One region of the Pseudarthrobacter sp. MDT3-1 genome, then DNA from elsewhere that is predicted to be linked to it. Evidence: riboswitches for the same ligand, from Rfam matches in the RefSeq annotation. Region 1 holds a riboswitch; each other region holds the start of a gene.
The links. A riboswitch is a leader RNA that binds a small molecule or an ion and turns the genes downstream of it on or off. The one in region 1 is predicted to bind thiamine pyrophosphate.
Positions count from the first base shown of each region.

Region 2: it holds a riboswitch for thiamine pyrophosphate, as region 1 does, so the genes downstream of both, thiO (glycine oxidase ThiO) here and ACX80X_RS04850 (ECF transporter S component) in region 1, are expected to answer to the same signal.
Region 3: it holds a riboswitch for thiamine pyrophosphate, as region 1 does, so the genes downstream of both, thiC (phosphomethylpyrimidine synthase ThiC) here and ACX80X_RS04850 (ECF transporter S component) in region 1, are expected to answer to the same signal.

Region 1 covers NZ_JBTNDX010000004.1:186,473-193,718, reverse strand. The annotation lists gene ACX80X_RS04880 (Na+/H+ antiporter subunit D) at 1-1,585, shown strand, start outside; gene ACX80X_RS04875 (Na+/H+ antiporter subunit E) at 1,582-2,127, shown strand; gene ACX80X_RS04870 (monovalent cation/H+ antiporter complex subunit F) at 2,124-2,402, shown strand; gene mnhG (monovalent cation/H(+) antiporter subunit G) at 2,392-2,814, shown strand; gene ACX80X_RS04860 (DUF4235 domain-containing protein) at 2,929-3,192, opposite strand; gene ACX80X_RS04855 (heme-degrading domain-containing protein) at 3,234-3,776, opposite strand; TPP riboswitch at 3,833-3,974, shown strand; gene ACX80X_RS04850 (ECF transporter S component) at 4,040-4,690, shown strand; gene ACX80X_RS04845 (ABC transporter ATP-binding protein) at 4,690-6,285, shown strand; gene ACX80X_RS04840 (energy-coupling factor transporter transmembrane component T family protein) at 6,282-7,076, shown strand; gene ACX80X_RS04835 (glycoside hydrolase family 25 domain-containing protein) at 7,125-7,246, opposite strand, start outside.
Region 2 covers NZ_JBTNDX010000002.1:166,032-173,277, reverse strand. The annotation lists gene ACX80X_RS02135 (DEAD/DEAH box helicase) at 1-1,267, opposite strand, end outside; gene ACX80X_RS02130 (RNB domain-containing ribonuclease) at 1,560-3,059, opposite strand; gene thiE (thiamine phosphate synthase) at 3,124-3,900, opposite strand; TPP riboswitch at 3,928-4,048, shown strand; gene thiO (glycine oxidase ThiO) at 4,039-5,385, shown strand; gene thiS (sulfur carrier protein ThiS) at 5,382-5,618, shown strand; gene ACX80X_RS02110 (thiazole synthase) at 5,623-6,438, shown strand; gene ACX80X_RS02105 (4a-hydroxytetrahydrobiopterin dehydratase) at 6,511-6,837, shown strand; gene ACX80X_RS02100 (hypothetical protein) at 6,916-7,218, opposite strand.
Region 3 covers NZ_JBTNDX010000021.1:29,306-36,551, forward strand. The annotation lists gene ACX80X_RS15605 (glucose-6-phosphate dehydrogenase) at 1-261, opposite strand, end outside; gene ffh (signal recognition particle protein) at 350-1,930, shown strand; gene ACX80X_RS15615 (alpha/beta fold hydrolase) at 2,031-2,765, shown strand; gene thiC (phosphomethylpyrimidine synthase ThiC) at 2,770-4,539, opposite strand; TPP riboswitch at 4,582-4,689, opposite strand; gene ACX80X_RS15625 (VOC family protein) at 4,845-5,720, shown strand; gene ACX80X_RS15630 (hypothetical protein) at 5,834-6,271, shown strand; gene rpsP (30S ribosomal protein S16) at 6,484-6,900, shown strand; gene ACX80X_RS15640 (RNA-binding protein) at 6,902-7,144, shown strand.

The sequences.
Region 1 (7,246 bases):
GCTCGCCGTCGTACTTCCCATCCTCGGTGCCGCCCTGGCCTTCCTGCTGATCCGGCACTCCCGCGCGCAGCGCGCGGTGAGCATCGGCGTGCTGTCCCTGACGCTCCTGCTGGAGTGCCTGCTGCTGGCGTCGGTGTGGGACGGCGGAACGGCTGCCGTGAACATCGGTGGCTGGCTGCCGCCGTGGGGCATCACGATGGTGGTGGACCAGTTCTCGTCCCTCATGCTCGTGGTGTCGTCGGCCATTAGCCTCGCTGTGTTGGTCTACGCCACCGGGCAGGGAATGGCCGACGGCGACCGGGACGCCCCGGTGTCGATCTTCCACCCCACCTACCTCATCCTTGTGGCCGGAGTGTCCAACGCGTTCCTGTCCGGGGATCTTTTCAACCTCTATGTCGGCTTCGAAATCCTGCTGACGGCAAGCTATGTCCTGATGACCCTGGGTGGGACCGGCCCCCGCATCCGCGCCGGCGTCACCTACGTGGTGGTGTCCGTGGTGTCCTCGGTGCTGTTCCTGATCTCCATCGCCATGGTTTACGGGGCCACCGGCACCGTGAACATGGCCGATCTCGCCGTCAAGCTCGCGGACCTGGACGAAGGAACCCGCACCCTGCTCCATGTCATGCTCCTGGTGGCCTTCGGCATCAAGGCGGCCGTTTTTCCGTTGTCCTTCTGGCTGCCGGACTCCTATCCCACCGCCCCTGCGCCGGTCACGGCCGTGTTCGCGGGCCTGCTGACCAAGGTGGGCGTCTATGCGATGGTGCGTACCGAAACCCTGCTGTTTCCCGGTGACAGCCTGGACACGCCGCTGATGGTGGCGGCGCTGCTGACCATGGTGGTGGGAATCCTGGGCGCCCTGGCCCAGAGCGACATCAAGCGTCTGCTGTCCTTCACCTTGGTCAGCCACATCGGATACATGGTGTTCGGCCTGGCCATGTCTTCGGTGGCCGGACTGGGTGCCGCCGTGTTCTACGTGGCCCACCACATCACCATCCAAACAAGCTTGTTCCTGGTCACCGGGCTGATTGAACGCCGTGGCGGCAGTTCATCCGTGGACCGGCTGGCGGGCCTCGCCAAGCTGTCACCCATCCTGGCCCTGCTGTTCTTTATCCCCGCCATGAACCTTGCCGGGATCCCGCCGTTCTCCGGTTTCCTGGGGAAAGTGGGGCTCATCCAGGCGGGCATCGAACTGGGCACACCCCTGGCCTACGCCCTGGTGATCGGCGGTGTGGTCACCAGCCTCCTGACCCTGCTGGCCGTCGCGCGCGTCTGGAACCGCGCCTTCTGGCGCAAGCCCTCGGACGCCGAGCACCCGGACCCCGTCCTGCTGGCCGAGCCGGAGGATTCGGACACCGGCAGCCGGGCCGGCCGCAAGAACGTCACGCTGCTGCCCCGCACCATGGTGGGCTCAACCCTGGGCCTGGTGGTCCTGGGCGTCTCGCTCACTGTTTTCGCGGGCCCGCTGTTCACAGTCTCGGACCAGGCCGCCCACGAAATGCTGGACCGGTCCGCCTACATCCAGGCCGTGCTGGGCGAGGACACGGACGTTCCCCCGCTGGCCCTGAAAAACGGTGGGGGCAAATGAGCCGCCGCCGGATTTCCCTCCGCCAGGAACTGCCCCTGCTGGTATGGCTGGTGCTTGTCTGGGGCGCCCTGTGGCAGGACTTCAGCCCCGGCAACCTGCTCTTCGGCGCGTTGCTGGCGGTGCTCGTGGCCCGGATATTCTATCTGCCGCCGGTGGAACTCAGCGGCCGGTTCAACATTCTTTATGCAGTGCCATTTGCCCTGCGTTTCCTGGGCAGGGTGGCGGCAGCCAGCGTCGAGGTCATGTACCTGGCGGCGGTCCGCGGCCCGCGGGTCATCAACGCCGTCGTCGCTGTTCCGTTGCGGAGCCACCAGGACCTGATGGTCACCGCCACCGGGCACGTGATCTCGCTGATCCCGGGCTCCCTGGTGGTGGAAGTGGACCGGTCAACGTCCACCCTCTACCTCCACGCGCTCAACGTCAGCAGCCCGGAAGAAGTGGAAAGCCTGCGCAAGGAAGTCCGCTCCATCGAAGCGGGCCTGATCAGGATCATGGGCACCCGCGAAGAACTCGAAGCAATCCGGCAGGAGGCCGCAGCATGATGCAGACCGTCCTGGCTGTCACGGCAGTCATTCTTTCGCTGGCGGCGGCAGGAGCCATCATCAGGATCTCCCGCGGCCCGTCGCTGCTGGACCGGGTGCTGGCCTCCGACGTCCTGCTCGCAATCCTCGGCGCTGCCCTGTGCATCGACATGGCCGTTAACCGGCACCTGAACAACCTGATGCTGCTGGTGGCGCTGTCCGTGGTTGGCTTCATCGGTTCGGTGACCGTTGCGCGCTTCGTGGCCGACCGGCGGGAGCAAGCCAATGAATCCTGAGGCCAGCGTGGTTGACAATGTCATCGACACCGTCTCGGCGGTGTTCCTGGTGGTGGGTGCCCTTATGTCGCTCGCCGCCGCTGTGGGCCTGCTCCGCTTCCCGGATCTGCTGAGCCGCATGCACGCGGCCACCAAGCCCCAGGTGCTGGGTCTGTTCCTGCTCCTGGCGGCGATCGGCCTGCAGCTGCGCAGCTGGTGGGTGTGGCCGGTGCTGCTGGTGGCCTGGATTTTCCAGCTGCTGACGGTGCCGATTTCCGCCCATATGGTGGGCCGCGCCGGGTACCGCACCAAACACCTGCACCGCGAGCTGCTCAGCTCCGATGAACTCGAGGCCGTGGTTCAGAAGGCGGCCCAGTCGGCCCGGGATGAGTCGTCCAGGGATGAAGCGTCTGACGGCGGCCGGCGGGACTGAGCGTCACGCGCAGCCCCCAGCGTCCCTTGTGAGTTCACCTTCCAGATACTGCGGGCATCTCGGCCGGTTTGAACCGATTAGCTGGACGGTGAAACTCAGGGGATGGTGATGCGGTCAGACGATGTCCTGGGACTTGGCGAAGCGGGTGATGGCCCGCTGCGTGCCGCGGTTGGCGAGCACCTGGATGATAGTGCTGACCGAGGCCGAGATGAGCGCGAACGTCAGCGCCGAGCGAAGGCTCGTGGGGGTGTCTTCATCCCTGCCGGTCGGGGGCTTCCGGCCGGTGGACTTTTCCCATACGGTATTGACCATCTTGGTGCCGACGAATCCGGCGCCGAGGCTGATTGCAGTGCCGAGCAGCTTGATGAACAGGTTCATTCGTTGAACTCCTTTTGAGCGGATCCGGGATTGTCTTTAGCCTAACCCGCATGCATGGACTCCAGAATCTCCCGCAGGGCCTCCACCACGAGATCATGGTCCTGTTGCTGGGGCAGGCCCGAGACCGTTACCGTGGCCACTGCACCCACACCGGTGACGTAGACCGGGAAGCAGCCGCCGTGCGGGGCATAGGTGGACTCGTCGAACCAGCCGTGGTCCTCGATCCGGCCGCCGTGCAGCCTGCCGCGGAGGCCCGCCAGCAGCGACGGGATCTCATACCTGGCGGCGGTGCGCTGCTTGGCCCGGACCCAGTGCTCGTTGTCCGGGGTGGCGCCGTCCAAGGCCACGTGGAACAGGACCTGGTCACCCTTGGTGATGTCGATCGCGATGGGCAGCTTCCGGCTCTTGCCCAGCTCCACCAGGAGCAGCCCGAGGTTGAGGGAGTCGTCCTTGCTGAAATGCGGAAACTGCAGCTCGTTGATCTCGGCTTCGACCCGGGCAATCAGGGCCTCAAGCAGCCCCGCCGGCTGGGGCACTGTCGAATCGGGATTGAACGCAGTCACAGTCGGGTTGTTGGCAGTCATGGCCCACAATCTACCCCGCCCGCGGTGTAAACTGGAGCACGCCCATCAGGGCAGATTTATTACGACAGGGGAGCGCCGCCGTCGGACATCACTGGCATTGCCAGGGAACCGCAGGTGGGCGCTGAGAGTGCGGACAGCCGCAGACCCTCGAACCTGATCCGGTTAGTACCGGCGCAAGGGAGTCGAGTTCTCGAAGTGTCCGGAAACGGCGGCAGCGCCGCACGCCGGGGCACTTTCCCCTCCTGTTCCTCAGGAGGACCAAAATGACAACTGCAGCAATCAAAAAGACCGGCAATACCTGGCGTGTTGTGGACATCGTGGTGGCGGCGCTCATCGCCATCACCGGCGGCGTGATCTTCTGGGCCTGGTCCCAGGGCGCCGGCATCGTCTCCGCCCCCATGAACGCCGTTTACCCCCCGCTGACCGGCCTGATCGCCGGTGGCTGGATGATCCCGGCAGTGCTGGGCATGCTCATCATCCGCAAACCCGGCGCGGCGCTCTTCTGCGAAGCGGTGGCCGCCACCGGCGAACTCATCATGGGCTCGCAGTACGGCGCCACCGTGCTGATCTCCGGACTCCTCCAGGGCCTGGGCGCCGAACTGGTGTTCTTCCTGCTGGTGTACGGCAACTTCCGGTTCAAGTCCTTCCTGCACCAGAAGTACAACCTCATCGCCGCGCTGCTGGCCGGTGCCGGCGCGGGCCTGTTCTGCGGCCTCAATGACTCGTTCCTGCCGTGGGGCTGGAACATCGCCTACGAGCCCGCCGACAAGCTCGCGTACATCGCGTTCTGCACCATCTCCGGCGCGGTGATTGCGGGCGCGCTGTCCTGGATCGCCACCCGCGGCCTGGCCAGGACCGGCGTGCTGAGCTCGTTCGCATCCCGGAAGGCAGCTTCGGAGCCCGTCTTCAACTGATGACCGCTTCCGACGCCGGCGCTTCCGGAGTACGCCCCGCCGCGGTGTCCGCCCGTGGCTGGGGCTGGTGGCATGCCGGACGTTCCGCCCCCGCCGTCCGGGGGCTCGACCTCGACATCGCTCCCGGCGAGCGGGTGCTGCTGCTGGGCCCATCGGGCGCGGGCAAGTCAACGCTGCTGCATGCGCTCGCAGGAGTGCTGGGGGATGAAGGGGACGACGCCGACGAAACCGGTTCGCTGCTGATCGACGGTGTGGTGCCGCGCGGGCAGCGCGGCCGCTCGGGACTGATGCAGCAGGATCCGGAAACGCAGGTGGTTCTTTCGCGCCTGGGCGACGACGTCGCCTTCGGCGCCGAGAACCTCGCCGTTCCGCGGGACGAGATCTGGCGCCGCGTCCATGAAGCGCTCGACGACGTCGGGCTGCGAAGTGCCGGGGGCGGCGGTTTGAACGCCGGCGGGCTCCCGCTGGACCACCCGACGTCGGCCCTGTCCGGCGGGCAGAAGCAGCGCCTGGCGCTGGCCGGGATCCTCGCGATGCGGCCCGGGCTGATCCTGCTGGATGAGCCCACCGCGAACCTGGATCCCGCCGGCGTGCTGGAAGTCCGCGACGCCGTGGGCCGCTGCCTGGACAAAACCGGAGCCACCCTCGTTGTGGTGGAACACCGTGTGTCCGTCTGGAAGGACCTGGTGGACCGGATTGTGGTGCTGCAGCCGGGCTCGGCAGCGGGTTCCGCTGCTTCCCCCGCTACGTCCGCAGTCCTGCTGGACGGGCCGCCGGACCAGGTGCTTGTGGAGGCGCGGGACATGCTGATCGGCGCGGGTGTCTGGGTGCCGGGCTATGTTCCGGCAACCCGCCGCCGCGTGTCCGCAGGCTCAGGTGACCTGCTGCTGGCGGCCGAGGACCTTGCCGTCTCCCGCGAGCGTCCGCGGCGCCGCGGCTTCCGGACGATCCCGCCCGTACCGGTGCAGCAGGGCATCACGGCCCTGGTCCGTTCCGGCCAGGCACTCACCGTCACGGGGCCCAACGGCGCCGGAAAGTCAACGTTTGCGCTGACGCTCGCCGGACTTCTTGCGCCGGTGGCGGGAAAGGTGTCGGCCGCCGTCGAGCTCTCCGAGGGGGCCGGGATCGATCCCTTCAAATGGAAAGCCAACCAGCTGATTTCCCGCATCGGAACCGTCTTCCAGGAGCCTGAGCACCAGTTTGTCACCGGCCGTGTGCTGGACGAGCTGATGTTCGGTCCGCGGCATCTGGGACATGGCGAGGAACGGGTTGATGAGCTGCTGGAACGGCTGCGCCTGACGCACCTGGTGGACGCCAATCCGTACACGCTGTCCGGTGGCGAAAAGCGGCGCCTGTCGGTGGCCACCGTCCTCGCGGCCCACCCTCGTGTGCTGGTGCTCGACGAGCCGACGTTCGGCCAGGATGCCAACACCTGGGCCGAGCTCGCATCGTTCCTCTCGGAACTGCTCGACGCCGGGACCTCAGTGGTTTCCGTGACCCACGACCAGGAATTCAGCGCCGTCCTGGGCGGGGCCGAACTGCGGCTGGGCCCGGCCTCGCGCGGCGGCGCCCGCCAGGAAGCAGGTGCGGCATGAGGGATGCCCTGACCCTCCGCAACAACCACGGGCTGCTGACGCGCGCCAACCCGCTGGCCAAGTTCGCCGTCGTCTTCCTCATCACCCTGGTGCTGGCGCTCTCCATCGACTGGGTGTCTGCCTCGGTGGCGCTTGCGGCGGAACTGGCGCTCTTTCCGTTGGCTGGCCTCACGCTGCGCCTCTTGTGGCAGCGCGGCTGGCCGCTCATCCTCGCGGCAGCCCTGGGCGGCTGGAGCACGGCGATCGTCGCGGCGGACAGCGGCGCTGTGCTGCTCGACGTCGGGATCTGGTCCATCAGCGAGGGTTCCCTGCAGCTGGGAATCGGTTTTATGCTGCGCGGGCTCGCGATTGCCCTGCCGGCGATCCTGCTCATGACCTGCACAGATCCCACCGACCTCGCCGATGCGCTGGCCCAGAAGGCCCGGCTGCCGCACCGTTTTGTCCTTGGCACGCTGGCAGCGATGCGGCTCGTGGGACTTATGGCCGAGGAGTGGCAGACCATCGGCATGGCGCGGCGGGCCCGCGGAGTCGGCTCGCAGGGCAGCCCGCTGCAACGGCTGCGGGCCACCCTCGGGCAGAGCTTCGGGCTCCTGGTCCAGGCCATCCGCCGGGCGTCCCGGCTGGCCATCACCATGGAAGCGCGCGGTTTTGGCGCGGGGCATAGGACGTGGGCGCGGGAATCCACGTATTCGCGGCTGGATGCCTGGGTGCTGGCGGGCGGCGTGCTGATCGCAGCGGCTGCGGTGGTTTCCGCGGCTGTAATGGGGACCTGGAACTTCGTCTGGCGTTAGTCCGGGCGGGCCATGCTTCTGGATTCTGGCTACGCCGCGCTGTGCTTGCTAAATGCACGAGTGGTCGTAGTCGAAGCCCCTGGAGACGAACTGGGTCAGGGTGACTGTGCCGCCGGGGGTTAGCGGCGCATTCGAGCAGTTGGCCGTGGCTCCGAAGGCCGTGCGGGCGC
Region 2 (7,246 bases), on a different contig from region 1:
GCGGCGACGAGGAGTACGTTTCCACGGGCTCCGGAACGCTGAGTCCCAGGGCCTTGTTGATCAGGCCCCAGCGCGGCATGTCGTCCCAGTCAACGAAGGTCACTGCTGTGCCCTTGTTGCCGGCGCGGCCGGTGCGGCCCACCCGGTGCAGGTAGATCTTTTCGTCTTCAACGCACTGGTAGTTGATGACGTGCGTGACGTCGTCGACGTCGATGCCGCGGGCGGCGACGTCAGTGGCCACCAGGACGTCCACCTTGTTGTTGCGGAAGGCACGGAGCGCCTGCTCGCGGGCGCCCTGGCCCAGGTCACCGTGGATGGCGGCGGCGGCGAAGCCGCGGTCCACGAGCTCCTCGGCAACCTTCGCGGCGGTGCGCTTGGTTTTGGTGAAAATGATGGTCCGGCCGCGGCCGCGTGCCTGCAGGATGCGGGCAACGACCTCGATCTTGTCCATGCTGTGCGCACGGTAGATGAGCTGACGGATGTCGCGCTTGGTGAGGCCCTCGTCGTCCGGATCAGCGGCCCGGATGTGGGTGGGCTGCGTCATGTAGCGGCGGGCCATGGCGATGACCGGGCCGGGCATGGTGGCAGAGAACAGCAGGGTCTGGCGGACTGCAGGGGTACCGGCGATGAGGGTTTCCACGTCCGGCAGGAAGCCGAGGTCCAGCATTTCGTCGGCCTCGTCAAGGATGACCATCTTGACGTTCTTCAGGACCAGGTGCTTCTGCTTGTAGAGGTCGATGAGGCGGCCGGGAGTACCGACAACTACCTCGACGCCGTTCTGCAGGGCCTCCACCTGGGGCTCGTAGGCACGGCCGCCGTAGATGGTGGTGATACGGGCGTTCCGCTTGCGGGAAGCGTTCTGGAGATCATTGGCCACCTGGACGGCCAGCTCGCGCGTGGGCACGATAACCAGGGCCTGCGGTGCACCCGGAACGGCGAGCTTGTCGTAGCCGGCGTCGTCCGGACCCACCACGCGCTGCAGCGCGGGAATGCCGAAGCCGAGGGTCTTGCCGGTGCCGGTCTTGGCCTGCCCGATGATGTCGTGGCCCGAAAGCGCCACCGGCAGGGTCATGGCCTGGATGGGGAAGGGGTGGGTGATCCCGGCGTCGGCGAGGGACTCCACGATGTCGGCGCGGACGTTGTAGTCAGCGAAGGATTTCTCCTCGATCTCGTGCGGCTTCTCGTCCGAGATGATGGTTTCTTCAGGTTCGATCGTCTCGATGCCGGAGTCGTCAGTCAGGATCTGGTGGGTATGCAATTCACTCACAGGGGAGTTTCCTTATTCATTCGGGCATTGGCGCTGCCTGCTCAACGGGCCGGCCAAAGTGGCCGTTCCGGAGCACGCTCGAAGCGCGCAAGCAAATCCAGTGGAAGCCGATCGCGGGCTATCAAAATGCTGGCACTGGTGACCAACGGGTGCATCTCAAGATCGCGTAGGGGCGGGCTTGTTGAATTCAAATCAAGGAAATCAACGACCGGGCATCCATATCTACTTCTTCAGTCTAGCCGCACGGACCCTGAATCCCGGCTTTGGGCCGATCAGGCAGCGCGGAAATCGTTCAGGCCAGCAGCTCGAAGTGGACCTCGCGGGCGGCGATATCGGACGAGATCAGGCGGACCCGCACTTTGGTGCCGGATTCCAGGTCGCCGCCGCACCGGGCCGTCACGGCGGGTTCGGCGATCTGGATGATCCCCGAGGGGCCGTTTCCATTTTTTGCGGCTCCGTTCTTGGTGCCGTTGCCGTTTTTCCCGTTGCCGTTGTCCTTCTGCGGCTTGGAGCCGGAAATCACGATCGCCTCGAACTCCTGGCCCACATGGGTGACCAGGAGTGCGGCCTCCACGGTGTCCAGCGCCATGCGTTCCATCCGCGATGCCAGCTGGTCGGATCCGGCCATGATCTCCGGCAGGGACGGCAGGGCTTCCCGAGCCCAGGCCGGTACAGGCTTGCCATTGCTCAGGGCTTCGCAGATCACCAGGACAAAACGGTCGATCAGACGCCGGAGCGGTGCCGTGGTGTGGGCATAGGCAGCGCCGATGGCGGACTGGATGGCGTCTTTCGGGACTGTGCCGTCGAACGCCGTGTAGCTGGCACCGCGGAACAGCATGCCGGCGGAGTGCAGGATGGCCAGTTGCCGGGGTTCGGTCGGGTCAAGGCTGCGGAGGTATTCGCCGTAGCTGATCTTGCCGTCCCACGGCTTGCCCAATGCCTCAGTCTGGAGACGGAAGTGACGCAGGGAGCGCTCGTCCGGGGCGGGCATGGTGCGCAGGATGCCCACTTCTCCCGCCAGCATCAGGTCTGCCGCCGCCATCCCCGTCATCAGGGAGATCTGGGCGTTCCAGTCCTCCACCGGAAGCTGCGGCGCCGCGGCAATCCGGTAGCCGCCGTCGGGCAGCTGCACGATTTCCTGCTCGGGCATGTTCAGGCTGGCGCCGCCACGCTGCCGCTCCAGTTCAACGCGCTTGAGGCCCACTTCCTTCAGGAGCTGCAGGACAGGGCCGGCCGTCCCGGCGTCGAATTCGGCCTGGACTCCCTTGTAGCTCAGCTTGGCCCGGCTCCGGATGGTGGCCCTCTGGACGCTCACAGTGGAGACCTGCGCGGCGTCGTTCAGCCCGAACTCCCAGACGTAGGCGGAACACAGCTGGCCGGCCAGAAGGCTGCCTGCCCCTTCGCTGATGACTTCCGGGTGCAGCGGGATACGGCCGTCAGGGGCGTAGAACGTCTGGCCGCGGCGCCGGGTCTCTGCGTCCAGTCCGCCTCCGGGGCGGACAAAGGACGGCACGTCAGCGATGGCGTAAAGCACCCGGTAGCCAGTGCCCGCACGCTCGATGAACAGCGCCTGGTCCAGGTCAGTGGACGACGCCGGATCGATAGTGAGGAACGCCACTTCCGTCAGGTCAGCACCCGGCAACTCGTGCGCGGCCACTGCCGCTTCCGCGTCCCGGACCGCCTCCGCCGGGTAGGGCCCCGGCAGTTCCAGCTCGGTCCGCAGGGCGCTCAGCGCCGCCGCGAGGTCGTTCGTCTGCTCGTGGACATTGGGGGCCAACCTATGATGTGACACGAAAATCAGGTTAGCTCGATTTCCACGGATCGTGCACGCCCGCCGCCCGCCACGCGGTGGATTGTCAGGATGCGCCGGCGTCCAGGGCCGCCAGAAGTGCCACGGCCGCCGCTGCGGGGTCCGAGGCTTCGGTGATGGCACGCACCACAACAATCCTGCCGGCGCCGGCCTCCACCACCTGCTCCACGTTGCCGAGATCGATGCCTCCGATGGCAAACCAGGGCAGCGTGGCCTGGGTGCCACCGGCAGCGCGGACGGCTTCGGCCGCGTACCGCACCAGGTCAAGGCCGACGGCGGCCCGGCCCGGTTTCGTCGGCGTGGCCCAGACCGGTCCTACGCAGAAGTAGTCCAGGCCGCCTTGGTCAGTCAGCCCACCGGACAGCCGGATGGCCCCTTCGATCTGCTCGGCGGTGTGCGTGGAAAGGCCGATCGCGGCTGGTGCCCCGAGCAGCGTGCGGGCGGAAGCGACCGGCAGATCCTTCTGCCCGATGTGGAAGACGGGGGCGCCGGACAGCAGCGCGATATCGGCACGGTCATTGACTGCCCACAGCTTTCCGTGGCGTTCGGCCGCGGCCTGAAGCACGGCCAGCAGCTCCAGCTCCTCGGCTGCCTCGATGGCCTTGTCCCGGAGCTGGATGATGTCCACGCCGCCGGCAAACGCCGCGTCCACAAACTCGCCAAAGTCCCCGCGGTCCCGGCGCGCGTCGGTGCACAGGTACAGCTTGACGCTGTGCGGGAGGCCGGTGTTTGTGCCGCCGGCGGGGTCTGTTCCGGTCAAGGATTCGGGAGCGGCGGAGGGGGCGGAGGGCGTGCCTGCAGCGGCGAAGGATTGCGCGTTCATGGAATCCAGCCTAAGTCCCCTAAACTGGGCGGGTACTGCGGGAGCCCGTTGCAGCCGTCACAAAGCGGCCGGGCTGAGAGGGCGTCAGAGCCGACCGCTTGACCTGATCCGGCTAGTACCGGCGTAGGGAAGGAACATATGCCCCCCGCAATAAGCAGCCCACCTGAGCCTGCACCAGCCAGCCCGGCCACCGCCCTGCACGCGGACGTGGCCGTCATCGGCGGCGGAGTCATCGGCCACGCCATAGCCTGGGAAGTCCGGCGGTCCGGCCGTTCCGTCGTGCTGATCGATGACGCGCCCGGCAACGGCGCCAGCTGGGCAGCCGCCGGCATGCTGGCCCCTGTGAGCGAACTGCACTACCAGGAGGAAGACCTCCTTGAGCTGATGCTGGCATCCTCCGGCCTGTGGCCTGCCTTTGCGGCGGACCTCGCCCTGGCCGGGGCTGGTGATACGGGATATCTGACGACGCCGACCCTCGCCATCGGCGCGGACGCTGCGGACCGCCGGGCACTGATGGACCTCCGGGCCGTGCAGCAGGCCAGCGGCCTGGTGGTGGAACCCCTGACTGTCCGTGAGGCCAGGACCAGGGAATCCCTGCTCAGCCCGGCCATATCCTGCGCCCTGGACATCCCCGCCGACCACCAGGTGGATCCGCGGAAACTCGTGGCGTGCCTCCAGGAAGTCCTGGCCATCCACGAACCGGGAGAAGGAACAGCCGTGGCAGGGGCCCGCGCGGGATTCGCCGTTGACCAACGTGCCGCTGCCCTGCTCTGGGAGGACGGCCGCGTCATCGGCGTGAAGCTCGCCCACGGCGGAACTGTCCAGGCCCGGGAGACCATCGTGGCCAACGGATTGCAGGCGGGGTCGCTGGCTGGCCTGCCGGGTGGGCTGCACCTGCCCCTGCGGCCCGTCTACGGTGACATCCTGCGGCTGGCTGTTCCGCGGCACCTGCGCCCGCTCCTCACCTCCACTGTCCGCGGAATGGTCCATGGTGTGCCGGTCTACATCGTTCCCCGGCAGGACGGCACGGTGGTGATCGGGGCTACGCAGCGAGAAGACGCGCTCGCCGGGACGGGCGACGCCGCTGTCTCGGCGGGCGGCGTCTACCAGTTGCTGCGGGACGCCCAGGTCCTGGTGCCGGCCGTCTCGGAGCTTGAACTCCTGGAATGCACAGCGCGGGCAAGGCCAGCGACCCCCGACAACGCGCCTCTCCTCGGCCGCGTACCGGTTTCCGCGCCACGGACGGGGAACACAGCGGACATTGCCGGGCTGATGATTGCCACCGGATTCTTCCGACACGGAGTGCTGCTTGCTCCGGCGGCGGCGGCCACCTGCCGGGAACTGCTGGATGGCCGGAAGGACCCGCGATGGGGGGCCCTCAGCCCGGCCCGCTTTTCAGGAGAGCACCACGTAGCCGGCACACAGGCCCCACGCAAGGACATCAGCAGCACGAAGGACCTCGACCCACAAAAGGAATCAGCATGAACATCACCCTCAACGGCTCGCGCCATTCCGTGACGGACGACGCCTCCATCACCACCCTCATCAGCCAGATCACTGGCCGTCCCCTCGCGGCCAACGGCCAGGCAACAGACGGGCAGAAACTCGGCGTCGCCGTCGCCCATAACTCCGAAGTAGTACCCCGCAGCCAGTGGTTCGTTACGGCGCTCGCCGAAGGTGACGACGTCGAACTGGTCACAGCAGTCCAGGGAGGCTGACACCATGACAGTAACCAGCAACATCAGCACACATAACCGTCCCGAGGCCGCAGACAGGCTGGTCATCGACGGCGTCGAGCTCGGCTCCCGCCTCATCATGGGCACCGGTGGCGCCCCCAGCCTCGACGGGCTGGGGGCAGCCCTCCTGGCGTCCGGAACCGAGCTGACCACAGTGGCCATGCGGCGCTATTCGCCGGCTGAATCGGGGTCCCTTTTCCAGCTCCTGGTGGACCACGGGATCCGGATCCTGCCCAACACCGCCGGCTGCTTCACCGCCCGGGACGCGGTCATGACAGCGGAACTGGCCCGCGAAGCGCTGGAAACCGACTGGATCAAGCTGGAAGTCATCGCCGACGAACAGACCCTGCTGCCGGACGCCGTGGAATTGGTGGATGCTACGGAACGGCTTGTTAACCGGGGCTTCAAAGTGTTCGCCTACACCAACGATGACCCGGTCCTGGCCCTGCGGCTGGAAAACCTGGGTGCCACCGCGGTTATGCCGCTCGGAGCGCCCATCGGCACCGGCCTGGGAATCCTGAATCCACACAACATCGAACTGATCGTCTCGCGCGCCTCGGTGCCCGTGGTGCTGGACGCCGGCATCGGCACGGCATCCGACGCCGCCCTGGCCATGGAGCTTGGCTGTGATGCGGTACTGCTGGCCACTGCCGTCACCCGTGCGCAGAACCCGGCACTCATGGGGGAGGCCTTCAAACACGCCGTCATCGCCGGTAGGCTGGCGAAAGCGGCCGGCAGGATTCCGCGCCGCGAGCACGCCCTGGCGTCATCGGCCATGGAAGGCCGGGCAGAGTTTCTCTAGGCCGTTTTCTCTAGGCCTGGCGCCCTCAACCAAACGCCGGGGCGGCTCACCGGACGAGCCAAGGAGGCCGCTGTGGCCGGCAAGGAACACAAACTCACCAGGGAGCGGATCGACGCCGTCCTCGAGGCGCTGCCCGACTGGCGGTACCGGCTGGGCGGGCTGGTCACTGTCTATAAGACGCCGACGGCGGCCGCCGCACTGGAGCTGATTGCCGCCGTCGGACGTCTCGCGGAACAGCAGAACCACCATCCGGACCTTGAGTGGCGCTACAACAAGGTCCATCTCCGCTACACGTCCCACGACGCCGGCGGCGAGGTCACTGAGCGGGATGCCGCTGCTGCAGCGGCAGTGAGTGCGGCTGCGGCACGGCTCGGCGCCACAGCCCAGCCGGTGGGTTAAGCCGCCGGGTTAAAGGACCCGTGACCACGCACCCTGCTGGGGTGGTGGTCACGGGTACTTAAGGAAAAAGGGCGCGGCCTAAAGCTTGAGCGCCTGCGTCAGCCGCCGCGTATCGTGGCTTTCGCGCGTCCGGCCCAGGTAGATGACCGTCCCGATGGCAGCGACGGTGCCGAGCGCCATGGGCAGGACCCAGGGAATCCACGTCAGGCCCGGCTGGTAGCCAAAACCTGCCGCGATGAAAATGATCCAGCTGACCGCGCCCACCACCACGGCAACCCCTGCGGGCAACCCTGTGCCGTACCGCGTATGGCGCTTGTCATTGGCCCAGACAACAAAGCCTGCGGCCGCTGTGACCAGGACAACGATGGTCAGCGAAAGCATGGAATCTCCTCGGAAAGCAGCGGCCAGC
Region 3 (7,246 bases), on a different contig from region 1:
GTAGGGAGTGGCCTTCGCCAAGGCGGTGAGTGCCTTTTTTCCAGCCGCGTCGGCGGCCTCCGCGGCGGGGGCGAAGGCTTCGTGGACCCGGGTCCGCCACTGTTCCGGCGTCCAGGCATCGGAGCCGGCGCCCACCAGGGTCAGGCCATCGGCGCGGCCGCTCGCCACCAGCCGGGCCAGTCCCGGGAGCAGGAGGCGTCCCGTCAGATCGCCTGAGGCACCCAGAATGAGCAGGGTTTTTACACTTGTTTGGCTCGTCACCCTGCCAGCATGCCATCCGGCAAGCCCGACTTGGTACCCTAGATAGTCGAGTCCCCCCTGTAAATCCACTGAAAGAAGTGCGCGGCGCGTGTTCAATTCACTCTCTGACCGGTTGACAGCAACCTTCAAGAATCTCCGTGGCAAGGGCCGCCTCACTGAGGCCGACGTCGATGCCACAGTCCGGGAGATCCGCCGCGCCCTCCTCGATGCCGACGTCGCCGTTCCCGTGGTGCGTGAGTTTACGGCCCGCGTCCGCGAGCGTGCCCTCGGGGCAGAGGTATCGGGGGCGCTGAACCCCAGCCAGCAGATCGTCAAGATCGTCAATGAGGAACTCGTTGAGATCCTCGGTGGCGAGACCCGCCGGATCCGCCTGGCCAAGACCGGCCCCACCATCATCATGCTGGCCGGCCTCCAGGGTGCCGGTAAGACCACCCTCGCGGGCAAGCTCGCCAAATGGCTCAAGGCCCAAGGCCACAGCCCCCTCCTGGTGGCATGTGATCTCCAGCGGCCCAATGCCGTCACACAGCTCCAGGTTGTCGGCAACCGCGCCGGCGTGCCCGTTTTCGCGCCGCACCCCGGAGCCACCTCGGAACTGGAGCACCCCGCCGGTGACCCGGTCGCCGTCGCCCGCGGCGGCGTCGAGGAAGCGCGCCAGAAGCTGCACGACGTCGTGATTGTCGACACCGCCGGGCGCCTCGGTGTTGACGCCGAGATGATGGAGCAGGCGAGCGAGATCCGCCGCGCCATCGTCCCCAATGAAGTGCTGTTCGTGATCGACGCCATGATCGGGCAGGACGCCGTGAACACGGCTGTGGCGTTTGACGAGGGTGTGAACTTCACCGGAATCGTGCTGTCAAAGCTCGACGGCGACGCCCGCGGCGGTGCCGCACTCTCGGTTGCGTCGGTCACCGGTAAGCCGGTTATGTTCGCCTCCACCGGCGAAGGCGTGGATGACTTTGAGCTGTTCCACCCGGACCGCATGGCCTCCCGCATCCTGGACATGGGTGACGTCCTCACCCTGATCGAGCAGGCCGAAAAGAACTGGGACAAGGACGAAGCCGCCCGGATGGCGAAGAAATTCGCCGACCAGGAAGACTTCACCCTGGACGACTTCCTCTCCCAGATGCAGCAGATCCGCAACATGGGCTCCATGAAAAAGATGCTCATGATGATGCCCGGTGCGCAGAACATCCGTGAGCAGCTGGAGAACTTTGACGAGCGCGAGATCGACCGTGTCGAAGCGATCGTGCGTTCCATGACGCCGCACGAACGCGTCGCCCCGAAGATCATCAACGGCTCCCGCCGGGCACGCATTGCCCGGGGTTCCGGCGTGCATGTCTCCGAGGTCAACGGCCTGCTGGAGCGCTTCGGCCAGGCCCAGAAGATGATGAAGAAGATGGCCCAGGGCGGCGGCATGCCCGGAATGCCCGGGATGCCTGGCATGGGCGGCCCCGGCGGCGCGCGGAAGGGCGGCAAGAACGCCCCGAAGAAGAAGGCCCGCTCAGGCAACCCTGCCAAGGCTGCCCAGGAGCTGAAGGACGCCGAGGCCCGGCGGGCCGGGGCGGCGAAGGCGCTCCCCACGGGGGCGGCGTTCGGCCAGCAGGCCGGCGACTTCGACCCGTCGCAGCTGAACCTGCCCAAGGGATTCGACAAGTTCCTCGGCAAGTAGCCACCCCTCCCGGCTGGGTAGCAGGCGTCGTTGTGGGCACTCATAACGACACTGGCAGCTGCCCAATTGGGATGTCGGTGCCGTGGAATAGGGTTGGGTCATGTTCAAACAGCGGGTAGTATTCGTGCACGGCGCCGGACCTTTCGGTGCCGCGGCGTGGCTGCGCCAGCACGGCATGGCGCTGACGTACGACGCCCTGTTCCTTCGGCGGCACGGTTTTGACCCCGTCGCTGAACCCGTAGAGTCCTCGTTCGCTGAAGACACCGCCATCATCCTGCGCTCACTTGCCGATGACGGCCGCGGGGCTACTGGGGGCCATGTTGTTGCCCACGCCGAGGGCGCGATTGCGGCCATGATGGCTGCCGTCGAACGCCCCGAACTGGTGTATTCCCTCACGCTGGTAGAACCGGCGTGCCTGTCCCTGACCGCCGAACTGCCTGCCACGGCCGCACACCGCGCCCTGATGCAACCGCTGTTCGACGTCCGGCGCCAGCTCAGCGATGAAGACTTCCAGCGTGAGTTCGTGCGGCGAATGTTCGCGGCGGACCTGCAGGAGCCCGCCACGCCGGAGGAAAAACGGTCGGCGCGCCGGCTCCGGTTGCAGGCGCCGTCCTGGGAGGCCCCGCTGCACATAGTTCCGGGCGTCCCCACCATGGTCCTGACGGGTGGGTGGGAACCGCTCTACGAGGAAATCGCCGGATATCTGCAGGAAACCGGTGCCCTGCACCGCATCGCTGCGGGAGGACACCGGCCCCAGGACTCTGCCGAAGGTGACCGTGCCGTCCGGTCCTTCATCGCCGACGTCGGCAGGTCACGCTCGGTTCAGGCTTCCTGAGCCGTCAGTTCCCGGCCGGGATCCGAAGCTCGGGGAGGTAGACCTTCCCGCCGGCGGCCAGGAACTCCGCACTCTTTTCGCGCATCCCGCTGTAGGCCTCGGCGATGGCCGCCTGCGAATCGGCGGAACCGTATTCGTCCCTGATGTCCTGGCTGATCTTCATGGAGCAGAACTTCGGGCCGCACATGGAGCAGAAGTGGGCGGTTTTGGCCGGTTCGGCCGGCAGCGTCTCGTCATGGAAGGCCTCCGCCGTGACCGGATCCAGGGACAGCGCGAACTGGTCGCGCCAGCGGAACTCGAACCGGGCCTTGGACAGGGCATCATCCCGCTCATGGGCGCCGGGGTGGCCCTTGGCAAGGTCTGCTGCGTGGGCGGCGATCTTGTAGGTGATCACTCCGGTCTTCACATCGTCCTTGTTCGGCAGGCCAAGGTGTTCCTTGGGCGTGACGTAACAAAGCATGGCCGTGCCGTACCGGGCGATTTCGGTGGCGCCGATGGCGGACGTGATGTGGTCGTAGCCGGGGGCAATATCCGTGACCAGCGGCCCCAGCGTGTAGAACGGGGCGCCCTTGCAGAGTTCCTGCTGGCGTTCCACGTTCTCCCGCACCAGGTGGAACGGGACGTGCCCGGGACCTTCCACCATGACCTGCACGTCGAATTCCCACGCCCGCTGGGTCAGTTCAGCCAGGGTGTCCAGCTCGGCGAATTGGGCGGCGTCGTTGGCGTCCGCCGTCGCCCCCGGGCGCAGTCCGTCGCCCAGGGAGAACGCGACGTCGTACTTGGCGAAGATTTCGCACAGCTCGTCGAAGTGGGTGTAGAGGAAGTTCTCCTGGTGGTGGGCCAGGCACCAGCCCGCCATGATCGCACCGCCCCGGGAGACGATGCCGGTGACGCGGTTGGCCGTCAGCGGCACGTAACGCAGCAGCACACCGGCGTGGATGGTCATGTAGTCCACGCCCTGCTCGCACTGCTCAATGACCGTGTCCCGGAAAATTTCCCAGGTCAGAGCATTGGCCTCGCCGTTGACCTTCTCCAGCGCCTGGTAGATGGGCACCGTGCCGATGGGGACGGGGGCGTTGCGGATGAGCCATTCGCGGGTGGTGTGGATGTCATCGCCGGTGGACAGGTCCATCACGGTGTCGGCGCCCCACTGGGTGGCCCACTGGAGTTTGTCCACCTCCTCGGCGATGGAGCTGGTCACCGCGGAGTTGCCGATGTTCGCGTTAATCTTCACCAGGAAGGCCTTGCCGATGATCATCGGTTCGGATTCCGGGTGGTTGATGTTGTTGGGGATGATGGCCCGTCCGGCCGCCACTTCGCTGCGGACCAGTTCCACGTCGCAGTTCTCGCGGAGGGCAACGAACTGCATCTCGGGGGTGATGACACCCTGCCGCGCGTAGTGCATCTGGGTGACGGTCCGGCCGTCGATGGCGCGGCGGGGCACCGGCTGTGCACCCTTCCACTCTGCGGAGGCTGCGCCGCGGCGCACCGCCGACTTGCCGTCGTCGAGCAGGTTCCGTTCCCGTCCGCTGTAGGGCTCGGTATCGCCGCGGGCGGCGATCCACTCCGAGCGGAACGGGTTGAGGCCCACCACAGGATCGCTGCCCGGACCGGCCGTGCGGTAGGTCCGGAAAGGCCCGTTCGCCTCGCCTTTCGGCGACGGTTCCAGCGCGATCTCCGTCACGGGAACCCGGATCCCGGTGGCGTCATCAGTGATAAACGCCAGCGAGTGGGACTTCAGTGACTGGGTTTCAGGCTGGAGCGTTTGATCCACGTCGGTTTCATTTTGGACGGCGATCAGCTGTGTTTCTTGTGTATTCAATGAATACTCACTTCCTTCGCCGGCATTACCCGGACAGGTTCAACGGTCGCAGGCTGCGTCAGCCCGATCTCAGCCCGTGCAAGGGCTCCCGTGTGGTCAAGTCGAAGCTACCACAGGCCGAGGGTGGACTGGTGACAGCAATCACGGGAAAGCGGTCGCAATCAGTCTGCTTCGCCACTTGAATTAAATTGAAGCTTCAAGTAAATTAGAACCATAGCCGCCTTCCATCCGAAGGCCAACGGACCGGGAGTGTTCAAATGACTGCGGAAGCCACCAGCCGGGATCTCCTTCCTGCCGACCTCTCCATGGGCACCGTGATGCTCAAGGTGGGCGACATGAAGCTGATGACCGACTACTACCAGCGTGCGCTCGGCCTGGAGGTCGTCGCAGAACAGGACGGCGGCGTCTATCTTGGCCGCCTTCAACGCCCGCTGGTCCATCTCGCGGCCGCCCCGTCCTTGAATCTGCCTGGCAGGGGAGAGGCCGGGCTGTTCCACACCGCACTGCTGTTTGACGACCAGGCTTCGCTGGCCGCCACGGTAGCCACCGCCGCCCAGTACGAACCCCGGTCCTTCACCGGCAGCGCCGACCACCTCGTCAGCGAGGCCTTCTACTTCAATGACCCCGAAGGCAACGGCATCGAACTGTACTGGGACAGGCCCCGCGAAAACTGGTCCTGGAACGGGAAGGCTGTAGTGATGGACAGCCTGGCACTGCCGCCGCAGCGCTACCTCGAGCAGCACCTGACCCAGGAATCCGTGGCCGGCCAGCGGGCCAGCGAAGCCGGCGTGGGCCACGTCCACCTCCAGGTGGGCGACGTCCAGTCAGCGCACGATTTCTACGTGGGCACGCTGGGCTTCGAAAAGACCGCCGGCTGGCACGGGCAGGCGCTGTTTGTCTCCGCGGGCCGGTATCACCACCACATGGCCATGAACGTCTGGAACAGCCGCGGAGCCGGTCCCCGCAAGGACACCCTGGGCCTCGGCGAAGTGCTCATCGAGGTCCCTTCCGGGGATGACGTCGGAGCGCTCGCCGACCGCCTGAAGGTCGCCGGTGTAGCCTCGCACCACACGGGCGCCGAGCTTCGCTTCGAGGACCCGTGGCGCAACAATATCCGTGTCGCCGTCCGCTGAGTGCGGATGCCAAATGTGCGGACTGCCTTGTACTAGGCTGATTCTGAACGGCCGGGGCGGCACTTGCTGCTGCCCTTCCAGGCCGCACCGTCGACGGAATGAGGGCTGTTCCCATGGGCTTCACTGAAATTTTTGTTTCCACTCACGATGCCGCGCTGAAGCGGGCGGACGTCCTGGATGCAGGCGGCTCCCCGGCGGGCCAGGCCCTGCGGATTCCCGGAATCAGCGATTTCGAAATCGAGCAGCTTGGCGATCTTGCCGGCGTTGCGGTGCACGCCGGTGGCGCGGACTACGAACTGGCCATGGTTGACGTGGCCAGTGATTCCCTCCTCGGGGTCCCGCCGGCCATGGTGCGTGCGCTCGCGGACCTGCTCAGCTACGAGACTGAAGGCGAAGGCAATGTCCTGGACGACGTCGCTGAAAAGTGGGCCGCCCAGGATGACATGCCGTTCGGCGTGGCCGAGGCCCGGACGTATGTCCAGCAGTTCGCTGAGCTGGCCAACTCCGTCGATGACGCCGCACGCACAGGGGTGTATGTCTGGTCGTCGTAGGCCGGCCGTGGCCCGCCGGGTCCGCGCGGCTGCCCCATCCCGACGTGTCAAGTCGAAATCCGGACGCTGATCTGGCACAATAAACAGGTACTCGATCTGCGTGGCCCCTCTCTCCGCGTCCGGATCCTGTCCTTCGAACCCTCAAGTATGGCCCGCCCCACGGGTGCAGAACGTCGGTTCACCCCTTTTCTGAAACAGGAGTGACCACAAAAGTGGCCGTAAAGATTCGCCTTAAGCGCTTTGGCAAGATGCGCGCACCGTACTACCGCATCGTCGTCATGGACGCACGCTCCAAGCGTGACGGCCGTGCCATCGAAGAGATCGGCAAGTACCACCCCACCGAAGAGCCCTCATACATCGAGGTGGACACGGACCGTGCCCAGTACTGGCTCGGCGTCGGCGCACAGCCGTCCGAGCAGGTTGCCGCGATCCTGAAGATCACCGGTGACTGGCAGAAGTTCAAGGGCCTGCCGGGCCAGGAAGGCACCCTGAAGACCAAGGCTCCGAAGGCTGCCTTTGTTGCCCCGGAAAAGGGTTCCGTGATCATCCCGGAAGCCATCACCAAGAAGTCGAAGCAGTCTGACGCAGCCGAGGCCCCGGCCGAGGCAGAGACCACCGAGGCTGAGTAGATTGCTGGCAGAAGCGCTCGAACACCTCGTCCGGGGAATCGTTGATTCGCCGGAAGATGTCAAGGTCAGCTCGAAGAACAACCGCCGCGGGGACACCCTCGAGGTTCGTGTTCATCAGGATGACCTGGGACGGGTGATCGGCCGCCAGGGCCGCACAGCACGGGCATTGCGCACCGTTGTGGCGGCACTGGCAGACGGCGAGCCGGTCAGGGTCGACGTCGTCGACACCGACCGCCGCCGCTAAGCGCTCGGCAACATCAGTTTTTTGCTCCGGCCCTTCCACCAGCAACGGTGGAGGGGCCGGAGTGCTTTCACCACATCGCCCAATCCCGGCACGATCACAGAC